2 regions of the Granulicella mallensis MP5ACTX8 genome follow, and region 2 is predicted to be linked to the other one. Evidence: riboswitches for the same ligand, from Rfam matches in the RefSeq annotation. Region 2 holds a riboswitch; the other holds the start of a gene.
What was found. A riboswitch is a leader RNA that binds a small molecule or an ion and turns the genes downstream of it on or off. The one in region 2 is predicted to bind cobalamin.
Positions count from the first base shown of each region.

Region 1: linked by a shared signal. The riboswitch ahead of ACIX8_RS01215 (radical SAM protein) and the one ahead of cobU (bifunctional adenosylcobinamide kinase/adenosylcobinamide-phosphate guanylyltransferase) in region 2 are both predicted to bind cobalamin.

Region 1 covers NC_016631.1:269,079-280,362, forward strand. Annotated here, with positions in the region: gene ACIX8_RS01180 (TolC family protein) at 90-1,544, shown strand; gene ACIX8_RS01185 (YtcA family lipoprotein) at 1,541-1,840, shown strand; gene ACIX8_RS01190 (HlyD family efflux transporter periplasmic adaptor subunit) at 1,848-3,065, shown strand; gene ACIX8_RS01195 (FUSC family protein) at 3,074-5,182, shown strand; gene ACIX8_RS01200 (SDR family oxidoreductase) at 5,309-6,109, shown strand; gene ACIX8_RS01205 (cupin domain-containing protein) at 6,188-6,577, shown strand; gene ACIX8_RS01210 (RNA polymerase sigma-70 factor) at 6,705-7,610, shown strand; cobalamin riboswitch at 7,747-7,939, shown strand; gene ACIX8_RS01215 (radical SAM protein) at 8,350-9,375, shown strand; gene pabB (aminodeoxychorismate synthase component I) at 9,463-11,284, shown strand, end outside.
Region 2 covers NC_016631.1:3,809,735-3,821,018, reverse strand. Annotated here, with positions in the region: gene ACIX8_RS15340 (cobyric acid synthase) at 1-991, opposite strand, end outside; gene bluB (5,6-dimethylbenzimidazole synthase) at 988-1,677, opposite strand; gene ACIX8_RS15330 (cob(I)yrinic acid a,c-diamide adenosyltransferase) at 1,659-2,234, opposite strand; gene ACIX8_RS15325 (hypothetical protein) at 2,231-3,049, opposite strand; gene ACIX8_RS15320 (histidine phosphatase family protein) at 3,046-3,609, opposite strand; gene cobS (adenosylcobinamide-GDP ribazoletransferase) at 3,606-4,388, opposite strand; gene cobT (nicotinate-nucleotide--dimethylbenzimidazole phosphoribosyltransferase) at 4,388-5,464, opposite strand; gene ACIX8_RS15305 (cobyrinate a,c-diamide synthase) at 5,461-6,846, opposite strand; gene cobU (bifunctional adenosylcobinamide kinase/adenosylcobinamide-phosphate guanylyltransferase) at 6,843-7,403, opposite strand; cobalamin riboswitch at 7,521-7,691, opposite strand; gene ACIX8_RS15295 (ATP-binding protein) at 7,765-9,486, opposite strand; gene ACIX8_RS15290 (cobaltochelatase subunit CobN) at 9,483-11,284, opposite strand, start outside.

The DNA.
Region 1 (11,284 bases), 2.7 Mb from region 2:
CAAATGGGCCACTTATCTCCCTTGAAAAAGAGCAAGCGCACTATCGTACAAGACCATTGAGTACCTTTCACGACAAGCTAGTGCTTGTGATGTCTTTCGCTAGAAACGTACTGAAGTCAAGCCTGACGTGGCCTCTGCTCATCCTCTGCTCTGTAGCTCCCCAGGCATGGAGCCAGCGTGCCCCGAATCTCCCGGATGCCCCCTGGCAACCCTCTGCGACGGTGATGAAGAAGTACGTTCCCACCGTTACGCATGGCGAAGCGGAGTTGGACGCAACCGATGCTTACACGCTCGGGCAACTGATCGACATTGCCGAATCCAACAACCCAACGACCAAAGAGGCCTGGAACCACGCCAAGGCGAGTGCGGCCGCGGTGGGGATCGCGAAGAGCGAGCTGTACCCGACGCTGTTCGCGTTCGCCACGGGCAAAAATTACAACACCCCGCCGCTTCTCTATAACGCCTTCGTCGTGCAGGATATCGGTCTCTTTGCTACCGCTGTCCACCTCGATTACACGCTGGTCGATTTCGGCGCCCGCCGGTCTGAAATCACGGCGACGCAGGCAAAACTGGTTGCTGCGAATCTGAGCTTCAATGACGCACACCTCCAACTGATTCAACAGGTGAGTCAGGCGTACTACGCTCTCCTGAACGCCAGCGGATTACGGGCAGCAGCGGAAGTGAATTACAGCGATGCGGAGGCCTTGGATGAAGCGGCGCAGGAGAGACGCAACAATGGCCTTGCCACGCTGCCAGACCTTCTCGAAGCCCACGCGGAAAAAGAAAAGGCTAACTACGATCTCCAGAGTGCGATTGGGGCGGAGAAGACCGCCTTCGGAGATCTGGCTACAGCGATCGCTGCCCAGCCCACTCACTCCTTCAAGGTCCAGGAACTGGATGACCTGCACATTCCGGATGCTCTGGATCAGTCCGTAGAAGATGCGATTGCAAGCGCCTACCAGCAGCGCCCGGATCTTCTTGCCGAAAGGGCGAAGGTGAAGGCTGCCCATGCCGAGGTAACTCACACCACCTCCGCCTATTTTCCGACGCTTAGTTTTGAAGGCGAAGGAGGCTGGGTTCGTGCATGGGGACAACAGGATCCCTATCCGGGGACCTATGCGCAGACCCGAACCTACGAGGCAGGTCTTTCGCTCAAATGGACCATCTTCGATGGACTGCGCCGGGAGAACCGCATCTCGCAGGCAAAGGCGGAGGAAGCTGCGGCGAGGAACGTTGTGCATGAACATGAAGATCAGATAGCCGATCACGTCTGGACCAGCTATGAGGATGCTGTTACGGCGCTCGAGCAACGGAAAGCTGCGGCAGCGTTGCTCACGGCCTCTACCGAATCTCATTCGGCTGCGGTTGAGTCGTACAAGGACGGTGTACGTAACCTGCTGGATGTCCTGAATGCAGAGCGCGACCTTGCACGAGCCAGGGCTCTCGATGTCACTGCGCGTACACGAGTCCTGCAGTCGTTCACCAGTCTCGCGTTCAGGACAGGCGATCTCCTCGCACAACACCCGAAAGGTAAAACCCCATGAAGATCAACTTCACGCTGAATCCCTTACAGCCGCTTGGAAGGTGCGCCACTCTCGTTCTCACGACGCTTGTCGTGCTCTGTGTGAGCGGCTGTTCCTATTCGCCCTCATTCAATCTCCTCGGTTCGTACTTTCCTTCCTGGATTGTCTGCTTCGCTGTCGCGACGGCACTGACGGCTGTGATCCACGCAGTATTCACCAAAACAAAGTTGGTGACCGAACTCTGGCCGCTGCCCGTTGTTTACACCTGTTTGATCAGCTTCCTGAGCTGCACGCTCTGGATCATCTTCTTCAATTAATGAGGCATTGAGTCCCTTGAACGGAATCGACGAACAATCGCAACGAACCAATCGTGGCAATCTCATCAGCGCAGGCATCCTCGCGGGCGCATTGATATCTGGGGCTATGGTCATGCACAGCTCAACTGCCCATCCGAGGACGGACGATGCCGAAGTCACTGCCAACTTTATCGGCATGGCGCCTCTTGTCGAAGGGCCGGTCGTAGAGCTGCCTGTGCACGATAACGACTTCGTAAAGAAGGGCACGCTTCTCTATAAGATCGACGATCGGCCGTACCTCTATGCTCTGCAGAGCGCTCTCGCCGCGCAGGAACAACTCGAAGGCCTTATCGAAAATGAATCACGGCAGATCTCCTCGCAGGTAAGCCATGTCGAGGTCTCTACAGCCGGAAGGCAAGCGGCTCTGGCGAACGAGGTTCGCGCTGACGATGAGATACAAGTGAGTGAAGCCGGGATCTCCGAGGCTGAAGCAGCCGTCAAACAAGCCCAGGCTGATTCGGAGTACGCTTCCGGCAATCTGCATCGTATCGAGCCCCTGCTGGCTAAGGGGTTTATCACAACCGACGATGTACACCGTGCTCGCACGCTTGCAGACGCAAAGACTGCAGCAGTACAGCAGGCTGACTCGCAGCTTACTTTGGCCAAAGCAAAGCTGCTCGCGGCAACTGCGCAAAGACAGCAGGCGGTCGCACAAAAGGCTCAAAGCGAAGCCCAGGTGAACGAGTCGGAACATTCCGTCCTGGTTCTCGCTCCCCTGATTGCACAGAGGGAAAGCCGCGCTGCCGCAGTTAGGTTGGCGCGATACAACTACGAGCAGTGCAGCGTTGTAGCTCCGTTTGATGCGCGCGTTACGAACCTGACCATCTCTGAAGGACAGTATGCCAAGGTGGGCCAGCAGGTATTTACGCTGATCGATAGCCGCACCTGGTGGGCGCTTGCTAACTTTCGGGAATCCCAGATCAGCCATATCACGCCGGGTGAATCCGTTGATGTGTACCTGATGTCCGACTCGAAGACAAAACTTCACGGCACCGTGGAGAGCGTCGGGTACGGTGTCACGCCGGACCCGGATGTCGTCGGAAAACTGGCTTCCGGGCTGCCTGATGTGCAGCGCACTCTCAACTGGGTGAGGCTCGCGTCGCGTTATCCAGTACGCATCCGCATTATCGATCCCCCACCTTCGGTCCTGCGCGTTGGGCAGGTTGCGAATGTCATCGTCCGGTAAGGATCACTATGTCTCGAACCCTTCAGGCATTTCCGTCGATCAGCCGAGCCGCAAATGTAGTGCGTGCGGAGCTTGCGATGTATCCCGGCAGGCTCTCGCTGATATTCAGAATTGTGCTCGCCTGCACTTCGGTGATGGTGTTGGTGATGGTCTTTCGCATCCCTGCCGCTGCGCTCGGAGCCTACTATCCACTACTGCTTTCGCGTGACAGCCCGCGCGCTACACGCCGATCTGCGCTACGAACGTCGATAGCCTGCACACTTGGCGCTGCGGAGATCATTCTTGGCGCAATGCTCTTTGCGGGCTCGCCATTTCTGCACTTCTTTTGGCTGATGGCAAATCTTTTTGCTGTCTTCTATCTCATCAGCGCGATGAAGCTCTACGACGCGGCCGTGGCTCTGGGCGTGTTGATCGCCTCAGCGATGACCATATGGGATACGGGAGCATCGCCTGCAACTCGTGTGACACTCACCCTGTACACGCTGCTCTCCATTTTGATGGGCTGTGTGATCTCGGCCATCATCGAAACAGTCTTCGCCCAGACTCACCCTTCGGACGCTGTGCTTGACGGCATTCAACAGCGTCTTGTTCTGGCAGAAAAACTCTTGCGCAAAGGTGGCGATATCGATGCCGACCACGCTTCGCTCAGGATTCAAATAGGGCGCTATGCAACGAGGGGCACTGGAGAGCTTCGAGAGCACCTTGCTCATTCGAGTTACGACGGCTCCTACAAGGCTCAGCTTACAACCGTAGTCGCCTTGTCCGGACAGTTGATAGAACTCTCTGTGAATCTTGGGGAAACAATCCGCCTTCTATCGCCGTCCGATGTCGTTCGCTGCAACTCGATCGCACAGAATATCGCAGGAATCCGGTCAAGACTTGTACAGGAGGAGGCGCCTGACTGGCTCGAGCTTTCCGGCGAACATGAACACGCGAATCCGACGCTTGCCGAAATCGAAAGAAACATTGAGCTGATCGCCGAAAGCTTTTCCGACAGTGATCCAACGCCGCATCATCATTTGCCTGAACCCGGCGAGCAGCAGAAGATGGGCATCTTTCAGGAGGATGCTTTCAGTAACCCGGAGCATCTCAAGTTCGCCATTCGTGGAACCCTGAGCGCGATGGCCTGCTATCTCTTTTACATGAGCCTCGGGTGGATGTTTCTGGCAGGCTCGGTGACAACCTGCATCCTTACAGCTCTTACGAATACAGGGGCAACACGGCACAAGCAATTGCTTCGCTTCGCCGGCTTCTTCCTTGGAGCCTGCATTCTCGGCTTTGGAGCAGAGACGTTAATTCTGCCGCAGATCGATTCTCTGGCTGAGTACACACTTCTGTTTGCCTTTGTGATGGCAATCGGAGCCTGGGCGGCCACATCGAGCCCTCGCCTGGCTTATCTCGGATTTCAGATTGTGCTGGCATATGACCTCACCAATCTCAATCGCTTTACGTTGAATACCTCATTGGTTCCGGCCCGCGATGCGATCCTCGGAATTGTTCTCGGGATCATTGCGATGTGGCTTTTCTTCGACCACTTGTGGTCACGTTCGGCCACAGTGACGATGCGGGCCATTCTCTTGACGGCAATTCGAGATGTCGCGCAGTTGGAGCATTCGAGCAACACTGAGCAGCGGCACGAGATGCGTCGCTTTCAAGCCGAGTGCGATCGCATCAATCGCAACTTCGATAAGATTCGTACCCTCTCCGATCTTTCGGTCTTTGAGTCTTTCCCGAAGAGTCGGCACGAGACATTTATGACTCACTGCGTTGAGTCCTTTCTGCCGCAGCTGCGAGCGTATCTTCTTGTGAAGGCTGGGCTGCTTCAATACGGGACGACGAACGGCTCGCAGCAATATGCTGAGCTAGTCGATGAAGTGAAACATCGCACTTCCGCGCTCCTCCTTGGAGCTGCGCAAACCATTGAACAGTATCCGGAGGCTTCGGTTGGGACGATCGATCCTGGAGACAGGCGGCTTCTGCATTCAGTGAAGCAAGCGACACGTGAAGCCCAGGGAAGTGGTCAAGAAAGCTCTGCCACAGGGCTGCGCCTCTCCTCTTCACTCCTGGACCTGGCACTCCATGTTCAGATGCAGCTTCACGCCCCACCCTCCGAGTAGGTAGGACTTCTCTCGCCTCAATCAACGATTGTGCAGCCTCCTGTCACAGAACGCCGGCGTATTTGGTCTTAGTAAGTACAACCGGCAGATGTGAATATGCCATTCGAAAATGAGAGGAACAAAGTCATGAAAATCGTAGTGATCGGCGGCAGTGGTCTCATCGGATCAAAGCTCGTCAATAAGCTTCGTGAGCACGGACACGAAGCGATACCGGCATCACCCAACTCAGGCGTCAACACGCTCACCGGCGAGGGCCTTGGCGAAGTGCTAAAAGGCGCCTCGGTCGTCGTTGATGTATCGAACTCTCCCTCCTTCGAGGAAGCGGCAGCGACGAACTTCTTCACTACTGCCACACGCAACCTGCTTCAGCACGAGCAAGCCGCAGGTGTGCGGCACCACGTTGCGTTGTCGGTCGTGGGGACGGATCGTCTGGCTGCAAGAAGGCCGTCGGATGCGGAAGAGACGATTCGCGGATACTTCCGCGCGAAGCTCGTGCAGGAGAAGTTGATTGCGGAATCTTCGATCCCCTATTCGATCGTCCATGCGACGCAGTTCTTCGAGTTTTTCAAGAGTATCGCTGATGCTTCCAGCGACGGCACGACTGTTCGATTGGCTCCAGTGCTGATCCAACCGATGGCTGCTGAAGATGTAGCTGCCGCGGTTGGACGGGGTGCTGTTGGCGCTCCGGTAAATGGAATCGTTGAAGTGGGCGGGCCGCAAGAGTTCCGTCTCGACGAATTCGTTCGTCAGGGCCTCCACGCACACAACGATCCGCGTACGGTCGTCGCGGACGTCGGCGCCGGTTACTTCGGGGTCGAAGTCGACGAGCGCACGCTTGTCCCCGGTAAAGACGCCCGGCTTGGCGAAACGCATTTCAAAACCTGGCTCAGTCAGTCCACGGTGAGTGCGATAGGTGCGTCTCGATAAGGACAGAAGCCGAGTTCGGCTGAACTCGGCTTCACCTTCTTAGGCTAAGAAGAAAGAGCAATACTGAGGAGATTCGTGATGAAGATCGCAAAATTAATTTTGTGCTTGATATGGCTGACCCCAGGTTGGTTGATCGGGCAGGAGGCTAAAGTAGTGCCTCTGCTATCGAAAGATCTGACTGACTTACCTGGCAAAGAAGGTCTGATGATCACCGTGGAGTATCCGCCGGGTGCCTCTGACCCTGTACATCGCCACAATGCGCATGGATTTATTTATGTGCTGGAAGGCTCGATCGTGATGCAGGTGAAGGGTGGAAGGGAAGTGACTCTGATGCCTGGTCAGACCTTCTATGAAGGCCCGAACGATATTCACGTCATTGGACGGAACGCAAGCCAAACCAAACGAGCAAAGTTCGTAGTGTTCCTGGTAAAGGACAAAGGAGCTCCGGTGCTCATGCCGGTGAACTAAGCCGCGCGCCGCGCCATATCATCGGGGATGCTGACGATCCTCCCATCAACGAAGAGGTGGTCGAGAAAATGCCGCGAGATAGACTATGACCATCGCAATGGCAGAAGAACCCATTTCGGAAACTCCATTGTCTGTTCGCCGTGGTCTAGAAGACGGAGAGCATGACGATGGTCTGTTGGTCTTTGCCGAGGTGCGTCCACGTTTGTTCGGCATCGCTTACCGCATGCTCGGAAGTGCGGCTGAAGCCGAGGATATCGTGCAGGATGTCTGGTTGCGGTGGCAGGCTACCGATCGCAACATCGTTGAGAGCCCGTCGGCATTTCTGGCCACGACAACTACACGAATGTGTATCAACTTCTCCCAGAGTGCCCACTCGCGCCGGGAAACCTACGTCGGTCCCTGGCTTCCCGAACCCGTGGACACCAGCAGCGATCCTGCGTTAGGCGCAGAGCGCGGCGAAGCTTTGGGACTTGCCATCCTGCTGCTCCTTGAGAAGCTGTCTCCTACAGAACGTGCCTCCTACGTTCTGCGCGAAGCGTTCGATTACTCCTACCGCCAGATCGCGGACATCATACAAATGGAGGAAGCGAATACCCGCCAACTCGTCTCTCGTGCCCGTAAGCACATTGCAGATGGGCGGCGCACACCGGTCAGTTCTGAGGAACAGCGCCGCCTGCTGGAAGCCTTTATCGGTGCCGCTCAAAAGGGAGACCTGGCCACGCTGGAAGGTCTCTTCGTAGAAGATGTCGTCTCTTATTCGGATGGTGGGGGCATTGTGCGTACAGCTGCTCGAGCCCCGGTTTCTGGTCGCGATCATGTTGCGAAGTTCATTACCTCCTTCGCTTCCCATTTCTGGACGGGCATAACGCTCCGGTGGATTGAAACAAACGGACAGGCATCCGTTCTTCTGTCACGCGATGGCATCCCGGTTGCGCTCGCAACGGTAGACGCTTCGGTAGAAGGAATCCATCAGATTATGTGGATACTGAGACCGAGCAAGCTCGCTGCAATTTCGCAGACGGGAAGGCTTTGAATCTTCCATCTGGCTCGAGGGGTTCGATAAAGATCACCTAGATTTTTAGAAACGCGTCAAGGTTTGGCCTGGTTCTGGCGTTCCCGCGTAACAAAACCCAGGCAGATGACGCTGGACATCCATAGAGGCACTATGGATACTAGGACTACTTCACGGTGCCCAATCGCGAGATTGGGCTTAAATGGGAATCAGGCGAGAATCCGGAACTGCCCCGCAGCGGTACGCAGGAACGAACACTCCGATAGAAGCACTGGTTCGCCATGAACTGGGAAGCAGGAGCAAGTAGGTAGCCTGCAAGTCCGAAGAACTGCCGAGAAACTTGCTCCATAACGAGCATAGATATACCGCTTCCGAGGGGAAGGCAGGATAATGGCAGCGCTTTCTCTACTGCTGCATCTAACCTGTCAGCTACTTCCGGCCTGTTTTGAGAATGGCTCGTTTTGAGCCATAGCCGTCTCTATAACCAGACCGGTCGCATCTGTTCCATTCGGCATTGCAGGCAGTCGCTCGTTTGCCATCATGAATGAGAAAATTATCTAGTGGATTCGGTCTGCAGCCGCGCCCGATGAACCGTTCGCTGAACCGGAGGTTTCGCTTCAATGACGCCTACCTTAGCGCTTTCGCTGCATCTAACCTCTGATCGCTCCGAGGCTGGGAAAATTCCTGGTCTCGTGGTCCACCCAGGTCGCTATAGTATTTTGTTTATCGCTAACGGCTTGCGGGCCACATTAGGACAAGCATGAAAACTTCAGAGGTGCTCCAAGCCTGGTCGACGATTCTGGCTGGCCGGTCCCCTTCGCTGTCGATTGAGATCACCAAGGAATGCCCCTTACGGTGTCCGGGATGCTATGCCTTCGATGCGGCACATCTTGGAAGCGAGATGCAGTTGCGTCAGCTCTCCGACTTCAAAGGCGAGGAGTTGGTCACGAGAGTGCTTGCTCTGATCGATGAACGCAAACCGCTTCACGTGTCTCTCGTAGGCGGTGATCCGTTCGTTCGACATCGTGAGCTTGAGTTACTGCTGCCTCACTTGGAGAGCCGCGGGATACACACGCAGATCGTGACGAGCGCCTTCAGAATTATTCCGAGCTCGTGGAATCAGTTCAAGCTGTTGAACGTTGTGGTCTCGATCGATGGCTTGCAGCCGGAGCACGATGAACGGCGCAAGCCCGCCACCTATGAACGGATACTGAAGAACATCCGTGGCGCCAGAATCACCATTCATTGCACCATCACCTCCCAGATTGCAGACCGTGAAGGCTACCTGGAAGAGTTTCTGCGTTTCTGGAGTGCGCAGCCGGAGATTGTGAGGGTATGGTTCAGTCTCTTCACCCCTCAACGCGGCGCCACTGACCCGGAGATCCTCACGACCTCGCAAAGAGCCTCTGTACTTGCCGATCTGCAACGCTTGCGGAAGAGTTATCCGATTCTGGATATGCACGAGAGGGTGATTCAGGAGATCGCCTCTCCGCCGAAGAGCCCAGGTGAGTGCATCTTTGCGCAGACAACCGAGACGATCTCGGCAGATCTGAAGACGCAGATCACTCCCTGCCAATTCGGTGGAGATCCCGATTGCGAGAATTGTGGCTGCATCGCCTCCATGGGGTTAGCTGCTGTCGGCCATCATCGTGTGATCGGGCCGCTTACTGCCGGCCATCTCTTTACGGCCTCGGATCGATTGGGCAAGGGCTGGAGAGGGTTGCGGAATAAACTCTCGCCAAAACCAAGACAGGTGCCAGAACCGTCGCCGTTCAAAATACTTTAGAAGAGGATCTATCATCGATGATCAAGCATCGGCAGACGGGGAGATTTTGTGGGGCAGTGGTCAAGGGTTCCGAAGCAGTGGTATTCGATGGTTGCCGAAACCGCCGACTCGGTTCTTCTTGAAACCTCACGCTTCGACCCGGAAAATCGGCAGAGTCTTCTCTTTCTCCATCCTGTTCGGGTGTTGTCTGCATCCAGGCATGACGCAATCCCGGCTCTCTTCCGCGAGCTTGAAGACGCGCTCGCCGCGGGCTTTTATGTCGCCGGATTTGTCGGCTATGAATGCGGATATCACTTTCAGTCCCTGGAGGATATAGCACCGGCTCGATCAGAACTGCCTCTCGCCTGGTTCGGTGTCTACCGGGAACCGCTCGTCCATCACCACCACAGGAGTGATGAAGAAGGTGAAGCGACTCCACCTGCCTCCAACGAATCCGGCAACCTGTTGGAGATGCTTCCGGAACAAACCTTCCTGACGATCTCAGAAGCCGAGTACTGTGCAAGGGTTGAACGGATTCAGGACTACATCCGGGCAGGCGATACCTATCAGGTGAACTTCACGGATGCTGTCGATGCCCGGACAAAGTTGTCCGCTACGGAGCTCTTTGCCGAACTCTTCCATCGACAGCCGGTTTCTTACAGTGCTTTCCTGAATGTGGACGGAAACCATATCCTTTCCTTCTCGCCGGAGCTGTTCTTCCGCATTGAGGACGGCCGGATCGTGACTCGCCCCATGAAGGGCACGATGCCCCGAGGCCGCGATTCCAGAGAGGATATCGAGGCCGCTGCACGACTGCAGCAGGACGAAAAGAATCGCGCAGAGCATGTGATGATCGTCGACCTTCTTCGCAATGATCTTGGCCGCATCTGCACGATGGGAAGTATCCAGGTCGAAGACATCTTCTCGGTTGAGAAGTACAGAACTCTTCTCCAGATGACCTCGACGATCTCTGGAACACTTCAGGCTGAGCTCGGATACTACGACATCTTTCGAAGCTTGTTCCCCAGCGGCTCCATCACGGGAGCTCCAAAGATCAGGACGATGCAGATCATTCGCGAACTGGAACAGAAGCCTCGGGAGATCTACACCGGAGCCATCGGTTTCATTGCGCGGGATCGATCCTCGATCTTCAACGTCGCGATTCGAACCCTTGTCCTCAAGGACGGACGAGTCCGGATGGGTGTCGGCGGCGGTATCGTGGCGGATTCGGTTCCTTCGGACGAGTACAGGGAGTGCCAGCTCAAAGCAAGTTTCCTGTCCCGGTCAGGACCGGCCTTTCAACTCATCGAAACGATGCTCTGGAACGGAGAGTACGCTCTTCTGTCCATGCACCTGGACCGCATGGAATCGTCCGCCTCGTACTTCGAGTTTTCCTTTGATCGCGCATCGATCACGCGACAACTCCTTGAGCGGGCGCATCCGTTTCCCCCCGGAGAACACTATCGCGTGCGGTTGCTGTTGGACTCTGCCGGCAAGGCGACGATTACGTCCACAGCCTTTCAACCCGGCCAATCGACCTGTTCTGTCCGCATCTCTTCGGAACGCACCTCTTCTGACGATGTCTTCCTGCGGCACAAAACAACACGCCGCGAACGATATGAACATCTCTTCTCCGAGGCCCGCGCCGATGGTTTCGATGAGGTTCTCTTCCTCAACGAGAGGGAAGAGGTGACGGAAGGGGCAATCAGTAATATCTTCATCCTCCGCGAAGGCAAGCTTATGACTCCACCTCTAAGCTCTGGTGTCTTGCCCGGAATCTTCCGCAGGCATCTTCTCGAAACCAATGTGTCGGCAGAGGAGCGAGTCCTTCATCTCGAAGACCTCGAATCGGCAGACGGCATTTTTCTGTGCAATGCTCTTCGCGGTATGCGCCAGGTGAGCTCCCTTCATCCAAGCGACAACTTACACA
Region 2 (11,284 bases):
CCGTGAGCAGGGGTGCCAGGCCTTCGGAGCGCATCCACAATAGATCGTCCGCCGTCTGTTTGCTGCCGGGAAGAATGACGATGTCAGCGTTGGCGAGTTGTCCCGCCGTGCGACAGAATCGCAGCGATACGGAAGGCTCGGCGCGCAGGGCGTCGAAGTCCGTGAAGTTGGAGAAAGAAGGCAGTGCAATCACGGCGATTCGCAGTGGCCTCGCTGGATCGCTTGAAATAACCCACGGCTCGCTATGTTCTGAGAGAGGGGAGGGAAGCCCCAGGCTGTCTTCTTCGTCGATTGTGAGTTGAGGAAGATAGGGCACGACTCCGAGGCACGGCTTGTTGAGGCGCTCTTCGATCATGCGGACGCCGGGTTCGAGGAGGGAGACGTCGCCGCGAAATTTGTTGATCAGGAAGCCATGAATGCGGTCCTGCTCGTGAGGATCGAGAAGCGCAACGGTGCCGAAGAGCGAGGCGAAGACTCCGCCACGATCGATATCGCCGACCAGCAGGCAGGCGGCATCGGCGAGTTCGGCCATGCGCATGTTCACGATGTCGTGTTTCTTGAGATTGATCTCCGCCGGTGAGCCAGCGCCTTCGAGGATGATGACATCGTTCTGCGCGGCGAGAATCTCATAGCTCTCACGCACGACTGGCAACAACTCTTCCACGCGGCGCAGATGGTAGTCGGACGCCGTGAGCTTGCCCCAGATCTTTCCTCGCACCACGATCTGCGAGGTCATGTTTCCCATGGGCTTCAGGAGGATGGGATTCATGTGGACCGTGGGCAGGATGCCAGCGGCCTCAGCCTGGAGCGCCTGGGCGCGGCCGATCTCGAAGCCCTCCGGCGTGACCGCGGAGTTAAGTGACATGTTCTGCGACTTGAAGGGCGCGACACGATAGCCCTCCTGCGCGAAGATGCGGCATAGCGCTGCCGTCAGCAACGATTTGCCGACGTGCGAACTGGTTCCGAGCACCATGATGGCGCGAGCTCTCACGAGGCAGTCTCCTCCGTGTAGCGTTCGTAGCATACGGCGGTGGAGAGAGGCACGCGCTTCTCCCATCCAAAGCGTTCGAGGTCAGGCGCCGAGGCGAACTGATCGACGTAGCCCAGGCAGAGGTAGGCGACAGGAAGAATGTGTTCCGGGATATGCAGCACTGCACGGAGTCGCACGGGATCGAGGATACTGACCCAGCCGACACCGACTCCTTCGGCGCGTCCAGCCAGCCAGAGATTCTGGATGGCGCATACCGTCGAGTAGGCTGCGGTCTCGGGCATGGTGTGGCGACCCAGCCTATGGCCGCGCGCAGCTTGCGTATCGCATACGACGCAGAGGTTCTGCGGCGCTTCAAGAATGCCTTCGAGCTTGAGAGCCGAGTATTGCTCGCCTTGCGCTCCGGAGTAGGTGGCTGCCGCCTGGAGGTTCGCCTCCTCGAAGATGTTGTGTACCTCTTTGCGGGTGGCAAGATCACGAATCACGATGAAGCGTGAAGGCTGCATGAGCCCGACGGAGGGGGCGCTGTGCGCCGCGGCCAGCAACCGCTGGAGCAACTCATCCGGCAGCGGACGATCGACGATGAAGCCGCGGCGGACATCACGCCGCGCGGCGATCGTGCGATAGACCGCTGCCCGCTCGGATTCGCTGAAGGCCAGGTCTTCGGGATTTACCAGGCTCTCGACCATTTAGGACCGCCTTTGGACTCGGGACGGAGTCGCGACTCGACGCCCGCGTTGAACTCGATGAGACGGCCGAAGAGCCAGATGACATCGGAGAGCCGGTTGAGATAGGGAAGGATCGTAGGCTGCACGACGCCTCCGCTTTCGATGAAGCGGACGGCTGCGCGTTCCGCGCGGCGGCACACGGTGCGGGCCATCTCGTAGGCTGCGGATTCAGTATGGGCTCCGGGCAGTGACCAGTCGGAGAGGATGCCCTCGGTCGCCTCAATCTGGTGGACGAGGTTCGTGAGTTTGTCGATGTCTTCTTCGGTGACGACGGGCGGCTGTTTCTTGCTCTCAGGAGGTGTGGCGAGGGCAGAGCCGACGCGAAAGAGCGTCCGTTGGATGTCTTCGGTCCAGGTAGCGATCTCCTTGTTCTGGCAGATGCTGCGGGCAAATCCGAGGACTGTATTCAGCTCGTCGACCGAGCCGTAGGACTCGACGCGAAGGTCTGCCTTGGAGACGCGGATGCCGCCGGCCAGGCCGGTTTGTCCGCCGTCGCCGCGTTTGGTTGCGATGCTCATGATTGATCTCCTGATGTTGCGGGGCTGAGGGTTTCTTCCATCGTGATGCGCAGTGTCTTGATAAGGGGAGGGCGGTTGTATTCGAGCACGAGTTCGTCGTTGAGGAAATCCAGAACGAGGGGCGGTGTTTCCGAGAAGAGGACCTCTTCTGAGAAGAACCAGGGCTTGGTTGGGCCAAGCTCTTCGATCGTGTTGGCGTGGACGATCACTGCGGGAACCTCGAAGACACCAGCCTGTAGAAGAGTGTAGGCGCGATGATAGCCATCGCGCAGAAACCAGCGGTCGCGATAGGAAGCGACCTCGAAGAAGGGGCCGCCTGCGTGGACGCTGAGCGGGAAAGCGGCGTCGATCGTGGTCCTAAGATGCAGGTTCGGATTTGTCGATTGCAGGACCAGGGTGTGGGCCGCATTATCTTGCAGCCGGTCGAAGAGAACGGGCTTTGCCGGGCCGAAAGAAAAGTCGAGCAGGGCAGTCCAATCTTTTGCAGCGGGGGCCGGGGGATGCGGAAATTCAGGGTTGAAGGAGAGCCTGCGCTGAAAGGCGAGAAGAGACCGCAGGTCGACGACACCAAGAGACCAGGTGAGGCCTGTCATCTCGTCGAGCAGGTCCGGTCTTGTGGCGTGCTGCAGGAGCGCATCCCTCAACTGTGCGCTCTCTTGTGTGAGCACGACGGTTGACTGCTGAAAGGGCGTACGCTGTGCAACGAGATGCTCGGCTTGCGATGGCTTCGTGCGGTCGAAGGTGCTGACGCGAAACTCATAGTCGTCGAGTCCCCAGCCGGCAAGCTCTCGAACATGGACCTGCTTGTGGCTCATAGGCTCTCCAGGTTGATTGGATAGGAGAACGTGCAACAGTAAGAGTTCGTTTTCTCCCATGCTTCCTGCTCGTTGCAACCGTGCAGAGAGCGCAGGACGGTGCGCATGACTCCGGCGTGCGTGACCACGGCAATTCGCTGGCGCTCGGCGAGGCTGAGGAGAGGGGCAATCTCGGCCAGGACTCTACTCTCGAAGTCCGCGAAAGATTCACCACCGGGTGCGGTCAAAGCTGGAAAGGTCTCGCTCCAGCGGCGCGCGTACTCTGCATCGCGCTGTTCGATCTCGGCCCAGGTCAGACCCTCCCAGTCGCCGAAGTGAATCTCGCGCAGGCCCTGCTTTGGGGTGAGCGGAGCCTTGAAGGCTTGCGCGAGCGGTTCTGCTGTGTCCACGGCACGACGCAGATCGCTGCAAAAGATCGCATCGAAGTGTTCGGCGGTGAGACGCGCGATCAGGTCGGTGACCTGTTGTTGGCCAGTGGCATTAAGCGGCGGATCGGAGTGTCCGCAGAAGGTTCCCGCCAGGTCGGTTCGGGCGTGACGAATGAAGAGGAGGCCGTTCACAGGGTCCACGCTCCGCAGAGATAGACGCCGAGTTCAGCGAGCTGATTGGTAGCTCCGAAGCAGTCACCTGTGACACCGCCGATGCGGCGCTTGTAGTAGAGGCCGGTAAACAGAGCCAGCACAATGGAGATAAGAATCGGAGCGACCGCGCCCGTTCTGAGCAGACAGGCTGCGACGGCGAAGCTGAAGAGAGTGCCGCCGATGAGGGTGCCGGTTGAAGTGAGGCGTGCGATGCGCGCGCCCTGTCCGTTGAACTCCTGCCCTTCGGTTTGTGTGCGGGCCGAGGGGAGGAAGTAGCTAAGGGGAAGCGTCGTCCAGCGGCACAGCATGTGGCCGACGATGAGATAGGTTGCAACCTGCGGCAGGGGAAGAGAGGCGATCAGCACGACGCGGCCAAGAAGGCTAAGCCCGAGCGCTATGCCTCCGTAGCTGCCGATGCGGCTATCGCGAAGGATGCGCAGAATCTGTTCGCGGTCGGTTCCGCCACCGAAGCCATCGGCCGTATCGGCAAGACCGTCCTCGTGCAGGCAGCCTGTTACGAGGACGAGGCACAGAACGACGAGGAACGCAGCGACAAGCCTTGGAAGATGCGGGGCGAGTAGAAGATGCAACAGTGCGGCGATGCCGCCGACAACGACGCCTACGAGTGGGAAGAACTTGACGGCTCGCGAGAGGGAGTCGGCTTCGTAGGGCTGCGATGGGACCGGAATACGCGTGAGGAACTGGAGGGCGGAGAGAAACTCCGATCCTGTCCTGCGGATATAGACGGCCGGGCTCATTACGCGGCTCCGCTCACGCCTGCCGAAGTGAAGGTCGCCATCTGCGTATAGAGGGCGACGGCCGATTCGAGGATGGGCATGGCAAGTACCGCTCCGGTGCCTTCGCCGAGACGCATGTGAAGGCTCAGAACGGGCACCAGGTTCAGGTATTGCAACAAAAGTCTGTGTCCGGGTTCTTCGGACTGATGTCCTGCAATGAGATAGCCCTGGGTGTTGGGGGAGAGCGCGACGGCAATGGCTGCGGCAGCGGTGGAGATGAATCCATCGATGACGATGACGAGCTTGTGCTGGGCTGCGGCGAGAACCATGCCGGCCATCGCGGCGATCTCCAGTCCGCCAACGCAGCGCAGCACTTCAAGCGGCGAAGCATTAGCAGCGGAACCGCCGAAGTGCTTCGCCACTACAGCTTGCACAACACTGACTTTGCGTGCGTGAGCTTCGGGATTGAGGCCTGTGCCTCGGCCCGTAGCTTCAGAGGCGGCAGAGCCCGTGAGGGCGCAGGTGATGGCGCTGGCCGAGGTGGTATTGCCGATGCCCATCTCGCCGATGGCAATCATCGTCTGCCCAGCGGCAACAGCGTTGGCAGCGATCTCCGCGCCGACGGCGAGGGCCTGCGCCAGCTGCTCGCCCGTCATCGCTGTCTCGTGCAGCATGTTGCGCGAGCCTCTCGCAACCTTGCGATGAAGCAGACCGGGGATATCGTTGAAGTCGGTGTCAACGCCGACATCGACGACGCGAAGCTCTGCATGATGCAGTCGCGCCAGCACGTTCACTGCAGCTCCCTGCGCGAGAAAGTTCAGGACCATCTGGTGCGTGACTTCGCGAGGATAGGCGCTCACGCCCTCTGCGGTGATCCCGTGGTCCGCGGCGAAGACATAGACACCTTTGCTGATGGGCTCAGAGAACTTTTCTTCACGAATGGCGACGATCTGGGCTGCAAGGTCTTCCAGCCGCCCCAGACTGCCGAGAGGCTTCGTAAGGGTGTCGAGATGCGCTCGTGCTTTTTGCCGCCAGAGTTCGCTGGGGAGCTCGATGCCGTGCGTGATCGAATCGAGTTGTTGCGTGAGGGAATTCATCGGGTCTCCTGGGCGATAGCTTCTGTTGCCGAATGCCGGATCTGTTCCACCAGGTGCTGAGCCACTGCTGGAGCGGTGCGAAAGTGCAGATGGACGTAGCTCGCGAGAACATTCCCGAAACTATAGCCTTCCTCCTCCTGATGTCCGGAGAGGGAGTACTGCACGCAATAGCTGGTGGATATTGTGGGTGCGTTAGTGACGCGAGAGTAGTGGAAGCTATGGCCTCGCAGAACTGTCCCGCGTGCGCCGAGCAGGCAATCCTGTGTGAGTTCAACGGTGACGTAGCCGAACCGAACGAGCTTGCTCGTCATCTCCATCGCGAGGGGGAGCACGCCCGCCATGTTGTGCGCTGTGCCATCGGCTGCCGTGAGCTGTTGGGAGAGATAGATCATGCCGCCGCACTCGGCATAGACAGGGCGATCGGAGGCGGCGAAGTCTCGAATCGATGAGAGCATCGAGGTGTTTGCGCTGAGTTGCTGCGCGTAGAGCTCTGGGTAACCACCGCCCAGATAGAGGGCATCGAGGTCTGGAGGGAGTGCTGCATCCAGCAAGGGGCTGAACGGGACAATCTCCGCACCGTGCTGGCGCAGGAGGTCGAGGTTGTCCTCGTAGTAGAAGCAGAAGGCGCGGTCTCGCGCCACGCCGATTCGTACGGCGGTCTTTGGTGTCTCTCGCAGCGAGGGAGCCTGTTCGAGGTCCAGTCCGCATTCGAGCGAGAGGAGCGCGTCCAGATTGAGGTGCTCTTCCGCAAGAGCTGCCAGCCTGTCGAGCTGTTGCTCGTGGCCTTCTGACTCCTCTGCAGTACGCAGGCCGAGATGCCGTTCGGGAATGGCGATCAAGGGCTCACGCGGCAGCCAGCCCAGGATGGGCGTCTGGCAGGCGGAGAGGATCGCTGTTTCGAGCATCCTGAAGTGGCGCTCGCTGGCGACGCGGTTGAGAATAATGCCTGCCAGCGGAAGCTCGCGGTCGAAGTGCTCGAAGCCCAGGACAACGGCAGCGATGCTCCTGGCGCTCTTACTGGCGTCGAGCACCAGGACGACGGGCAGCTTCAGCAGCTTGGCAATCTCTGCGCTGCTGCCGGTTTCGGTGGCACCGTCCTTGCCGTCGAACAGGCCCATCATGCCTTCTACAACGACGGCATCGGCGCCCTCCGCGTTTTGGCGAAGAACTTCTTCATTCGCTTCGTGCGAGAGCATCCATGTGTCGAGATTGCGTGCAGCGCGCCCTGCGATGCGGGTATGGTGGCCTGTGTCGAGGAAGTCGGGGCCGCCTTTGAAGGGCTGAACGACTAATCCGCGGCGGCGCATGGCGGCCAGGATCGCAAGCGTGACGGTGGTTTTGCCCACTCCGCTGGCGGTCCCGGCGATGAGGAATCCCTTCACGACTGCACCTTCGCGGGGACGGTGCCCTTGAGTGCGAGGGGAAGCCCCGCAATCATGAAAAGCACTGTGTCCGCTGTCGCGGCAACGCGCTGATTGATCTCACCGACGAGGTCGCGAAAGCGGCGGCCAAGTTCGTAGGCTGGAACCACCCCGCTGCCCACTTCGTTGGATACGAGGACGACTGTGCAGGATGCCGTGCTGAGTGCGTGACAGAGATCTGCGATGTGAGCCTGGACCTGTTCGGAGTCTTCGCCGCAGGCCTCGAGGAGGTTCGCCGCGAACAGGGTGAGGCAGTCGATGAGAAGGACGTCGCAATCCTTGCCTGCTTCGCGAATCGTCCGGGACAGGTGGAGCGGCTCTTCGATCGTGGCCCAGGAGGAGGGCCGTTCGGCGCGATGACGCTCGATCTTGGCGTGCATCTCGGCATCGTCGCGGCGCTCCGCGGTGGCTATGAACGTAACTCGTTCGGAGCGTTCGGCGATTTGTTGCGCATATCGGCTTTTGCCGCTGCGAACGCCGCCGAGCACGAGAGTTACGGAGACGGGTTGATGCTGCATACATCGCTCCTGGCATCCAGTGTGAGATCGCCGGACACTGAGCGGGAAGTGGTAGATAGGCAGCTGCCACGGCCTGGAGGGCGCGTGGATATGCTCTTCAACTCTCCCAGCGAAGTTGAATTAAGCCCGTATCTGGCCGGTCTCCTGACTTGCGCCTCGTGGAGCTTGATCGGCCTTCCCAGGACTCTGATCCCAGTGACCTTATATGCCAGGCTCTTAGCGCTTACAGTTACGCGGTAGTGACGGATTTGCACCGTCTTCCCGAACACCAGATATCCGAGTTATACCGCTCGCGGAGGAGGTGGGTCAATCACGCAAAACGTGGTACAGCTTCGTGATTGACCGGTTCCTGCTTCCTCGTTTATCCCGAAAGCCGATGCAAGGTGAGAATCGCCGCATCACTGGATTCGAGATTCTCCAGCCCCACATACTCTGCGGCCATGACCTCTGCCAACTGGCGAGGCCGCCCCAACCGTTCGGCGGAGTTTTCGGTATCGACCACGAGGGCGGTGGCCTTGATCCGGCTCGCAATCTCCAATGCCTCCTGCCAGGGGTCGCCCTCTCCAAGAGAGACATTTGCTCGCCCATCGGTGAGAAGCACCAGGACCGTTGCCGGTGTCAGGTAGTTCTGTGCGAGATCGAGGGCATGGGCCAAAGGGGTTCTGCCGCCCGTGGGCAGATACTCGAAGGCGGTGATGGCTTCGGGGAGTGTCCGCGTCGGCTCAAGCACCACCTGCGCTGCAGTGCCGCGAAAGACGATGATGGCAGCCTCGTCCCCATTTTTGAAAGAGCGTGTCAGCAGGCTGGAAGCCGCGCCTTTGACGAGGCGCATTCTCTCCTGTGCTGCGTGGGAGCCGCTTGAATCGATGACGAAGAGATATCGGGTGCCTGTCGCCGGCTGCCGCACTCGTTCGTGAAGATCCTGCAGGCGCGGCTGAAGGCTTCCGGTCTCCATTACGGCGTGGTTCAAGGTAGCGCGAAGGTCGAGCTCTACGGGAGTTTCAGACCGGCGTGCTCCGACCGCAGGCCCCGGCTGGTGCGCCTGCGCCGGAGCGCTGTTGCCGCGTGCTGCGGCGTCTTCAAACTTCGCCTGCACCTTGGGCGTCTTGATCTCCCTTGGAGCGAAGATTCGTTCCTGGGCCTCGCCTGCGTTCTGCGCCTGGTCTTTGTCGGAGGCCTCGGAAGGAGCGTCTTGCGGTGTCTGGAGTGCTGGCGGCTGGGGTGCCGGGGGACGACTTCGTTCCTGGGCGCGATGCACGAGTACCAGCGGCAGTACGGCGGCTACATGGTGGGGCTGTACCGAGGCATCGCCGGTGAGGGCAGCGTAGGCGATGGAGGCTCGAACTGCCGCGAGATCGGCGCGCAGGGAGCGCACGCCCCTTTCGCAGACGGCGGCGCTGATCTGCGCGAGAATCTCTTGCGAGCACAGAACGCCGGAGAGCTGTGCGCGTGCGCTGAGGATCTGTTCGCGAAGCTGCTGTTCCATCTCCGCCCAATCCGCGAGGAAGACGGCCGGATCGCGATCGAAGGCGATGCGGCGTTCGACGACGGTTTGCCGTTCGGCAGGCTCCAGAGGAGCGGTAATGTTCACCGCAAGCGCAAAACGGTCGAGCAGTTGGGGCCGCAGCAGGCCCTCCTCCGGGTTCATGCTGCCGAGCAGGACGAACTCGGCTGCATGGGAGGCGCTGAAGCCTTCGCGCTCGATCACGTTGACTCCGCTCGAAGCGGTATCGAGCAGGGTATCGCCCAGATGGGCTGGGAGAAGATTGACCTCGTCCACGTAGAGGACGCCGCCGTGCGCTTCTGACAGCAGACCGGGCTTTAGCGCGGGATCGCCTTTGAGGGCGCGCTCCAGGTGCAGGCCGCCGAGCAGCCGGTCTTCGGTCGCACCGATCGGCAGGTTGATGAAGGGGCTGGGCTGGGGCAGAAGAGCGGCAAGCGCGCGCGCCGTGGTGGTTTTGCCGGCGCCTTTGTCTCCCCGCAGGAGCACGCTGATGCGCCAGTCCACGGCTGCGAGCAGCAGGGCCAGCTTCATCTCTTGCTGTCCGGCGATGGCGGAGAAGGGATAGATGAAAGGCTTCATTGGACGATCTCGCGCCTCCGTTCGCCCTGGGCTTCTAACAGCGTCTCACTCTCCAGCAAGACTTCACGCAGGGCGTTCAATGTCTCTGGTGCGGGGTTCTCCCAGAGCTCGCGCCGGGCTGCTTCGAGCAGCCGCTCGGCGATGGCGTTCAGCGCCCACGGATTAGAAGCGCTTAGGAAATCGCGCATCTCCTGGGACAGCGCATAGTGCTCGGCGAGGCCCTCGTAGACGAAGTCCGGAGCGATGTGTGCAGTGGAGTCGAAGCCGAAGATGTAATCGACCGTGGCCGAGAGTTCCAGGCCGCCTTTGTATCCATGCCGCTTGATGCTCTCGATCCACTTCGGATTGATGACACGCGAGCGGTAGACGCGCAGCGCTTCTTCTTTGAGGTCACGGACCTGCGCGTTCTCAGGGCGCGAGCTGTCGCCGAAGTAGGCCTTGGGTTGCACGCCTGTGAGTGCGCGGATGGACGCGATCATGCCGCCGTGAAACTGGAAGTAGTCGTCGGAGTCGAAGATGTCGTGCTCGCGGTTGTCCTGGTTGTGCAGCGCGACCTGGATCGCCTTCAGGCGTTCCGCAAACACAGGCTGAGCATCGACGCCGTCCGTGCCCTTGCCGTAGGCGTAGCCACCCCAGGCGAGGAAGGCGCGTGCAAAGTCCTCGTCGCCGTGCCAGTTGCCGGTTTCGATCAGCGGAAGAATGCCGGCGCCATAGGAGCCGGGCTTCGATCCGAAGATACGATAGCGAGCCTGGGCCTCCGCCTCATGCTCGGGAAGATCTTTATGCGCCTCGAGATCCGCGAGATAGTGCTTGCGTGGGAAGTTCTGTTCGAGCGGTTCGTCCAGTTCGACGACGAGAGAGATGGCCTGGTCGAACATATCGATCAAGTGAGGAAAGGCATCGCGGAAGAAGCCGCTGATGCGCAGTGTGACGTCCACGCGCGGGCGTCCCAGTTGTTCGAGCGGGATGACAGCAACGCCTTCCAGTCTGCGGGACTGCGCGTTCCAAACGGGCTGCACTCCCAGCAGAGCAAAGGCCTCGGCGAGATCGTCGCCGTGAGTGCGCATCTGCGAGGTTCCCCAGACGCTCAGGCCCATCATCTCGGGGTACTTGCCCTCCTCCATGCGGAAGCGTTCGATGGCTTCGCGGGCGAGTTGCTGCCCGACGCGCCATGCGGCCTGTGACGGTAGAGCGCGCGGATCGACGGCGTAGAAGTTGCGCCCCGTAGGTAGAACGTGGGCCATGCCGCGCGTGGGTGCGCCAGCCGGTCCGGCTGGGATGTACTTGCCTTCGAGAGCGTCCAGAAGGTGCTCGATCTCGTCGCCGGTCTGTTCGAGGTTCGGCACGAGTTCTTCGCAGGCGAAGATGAGCGCTTGCGTGATGTCCTCGGATTGGAGGCCGAGCACGGCCCGTTGAACGTCAGCGATTTTTTTCGTGCGAAACCCAAAGGTCTCCAGCATGGTGAAGAGATCGAGCGAGGCACGGTCGAGCAGCTCCAGCACGTCGGCTCGTGTGTAGCAGGTCTGGTCGAGAATCTCTTGCGGCTCTTCCAGCCGTTCTCCAGGCTTGTCGAGAAGGCTCGCGAGATCGAAAGAGAACGCCGTCGCGAGGCTCGCCTGCAGGCTCGGTGTGCTGATGTTTGCCAGCCGCGTGAGCGAGCGAAGCATCTCGGGGAGCGGGGGCATCTGTCCCAGGATGTGGAGACCGTCGCGAATCTGTGCCATGCCCAGTTCGCAGAGGTAGCCGTCGAGATCTTCGATGAGATGCGCAACTTCGTTGCCGGTCATCGAGGCCAGCG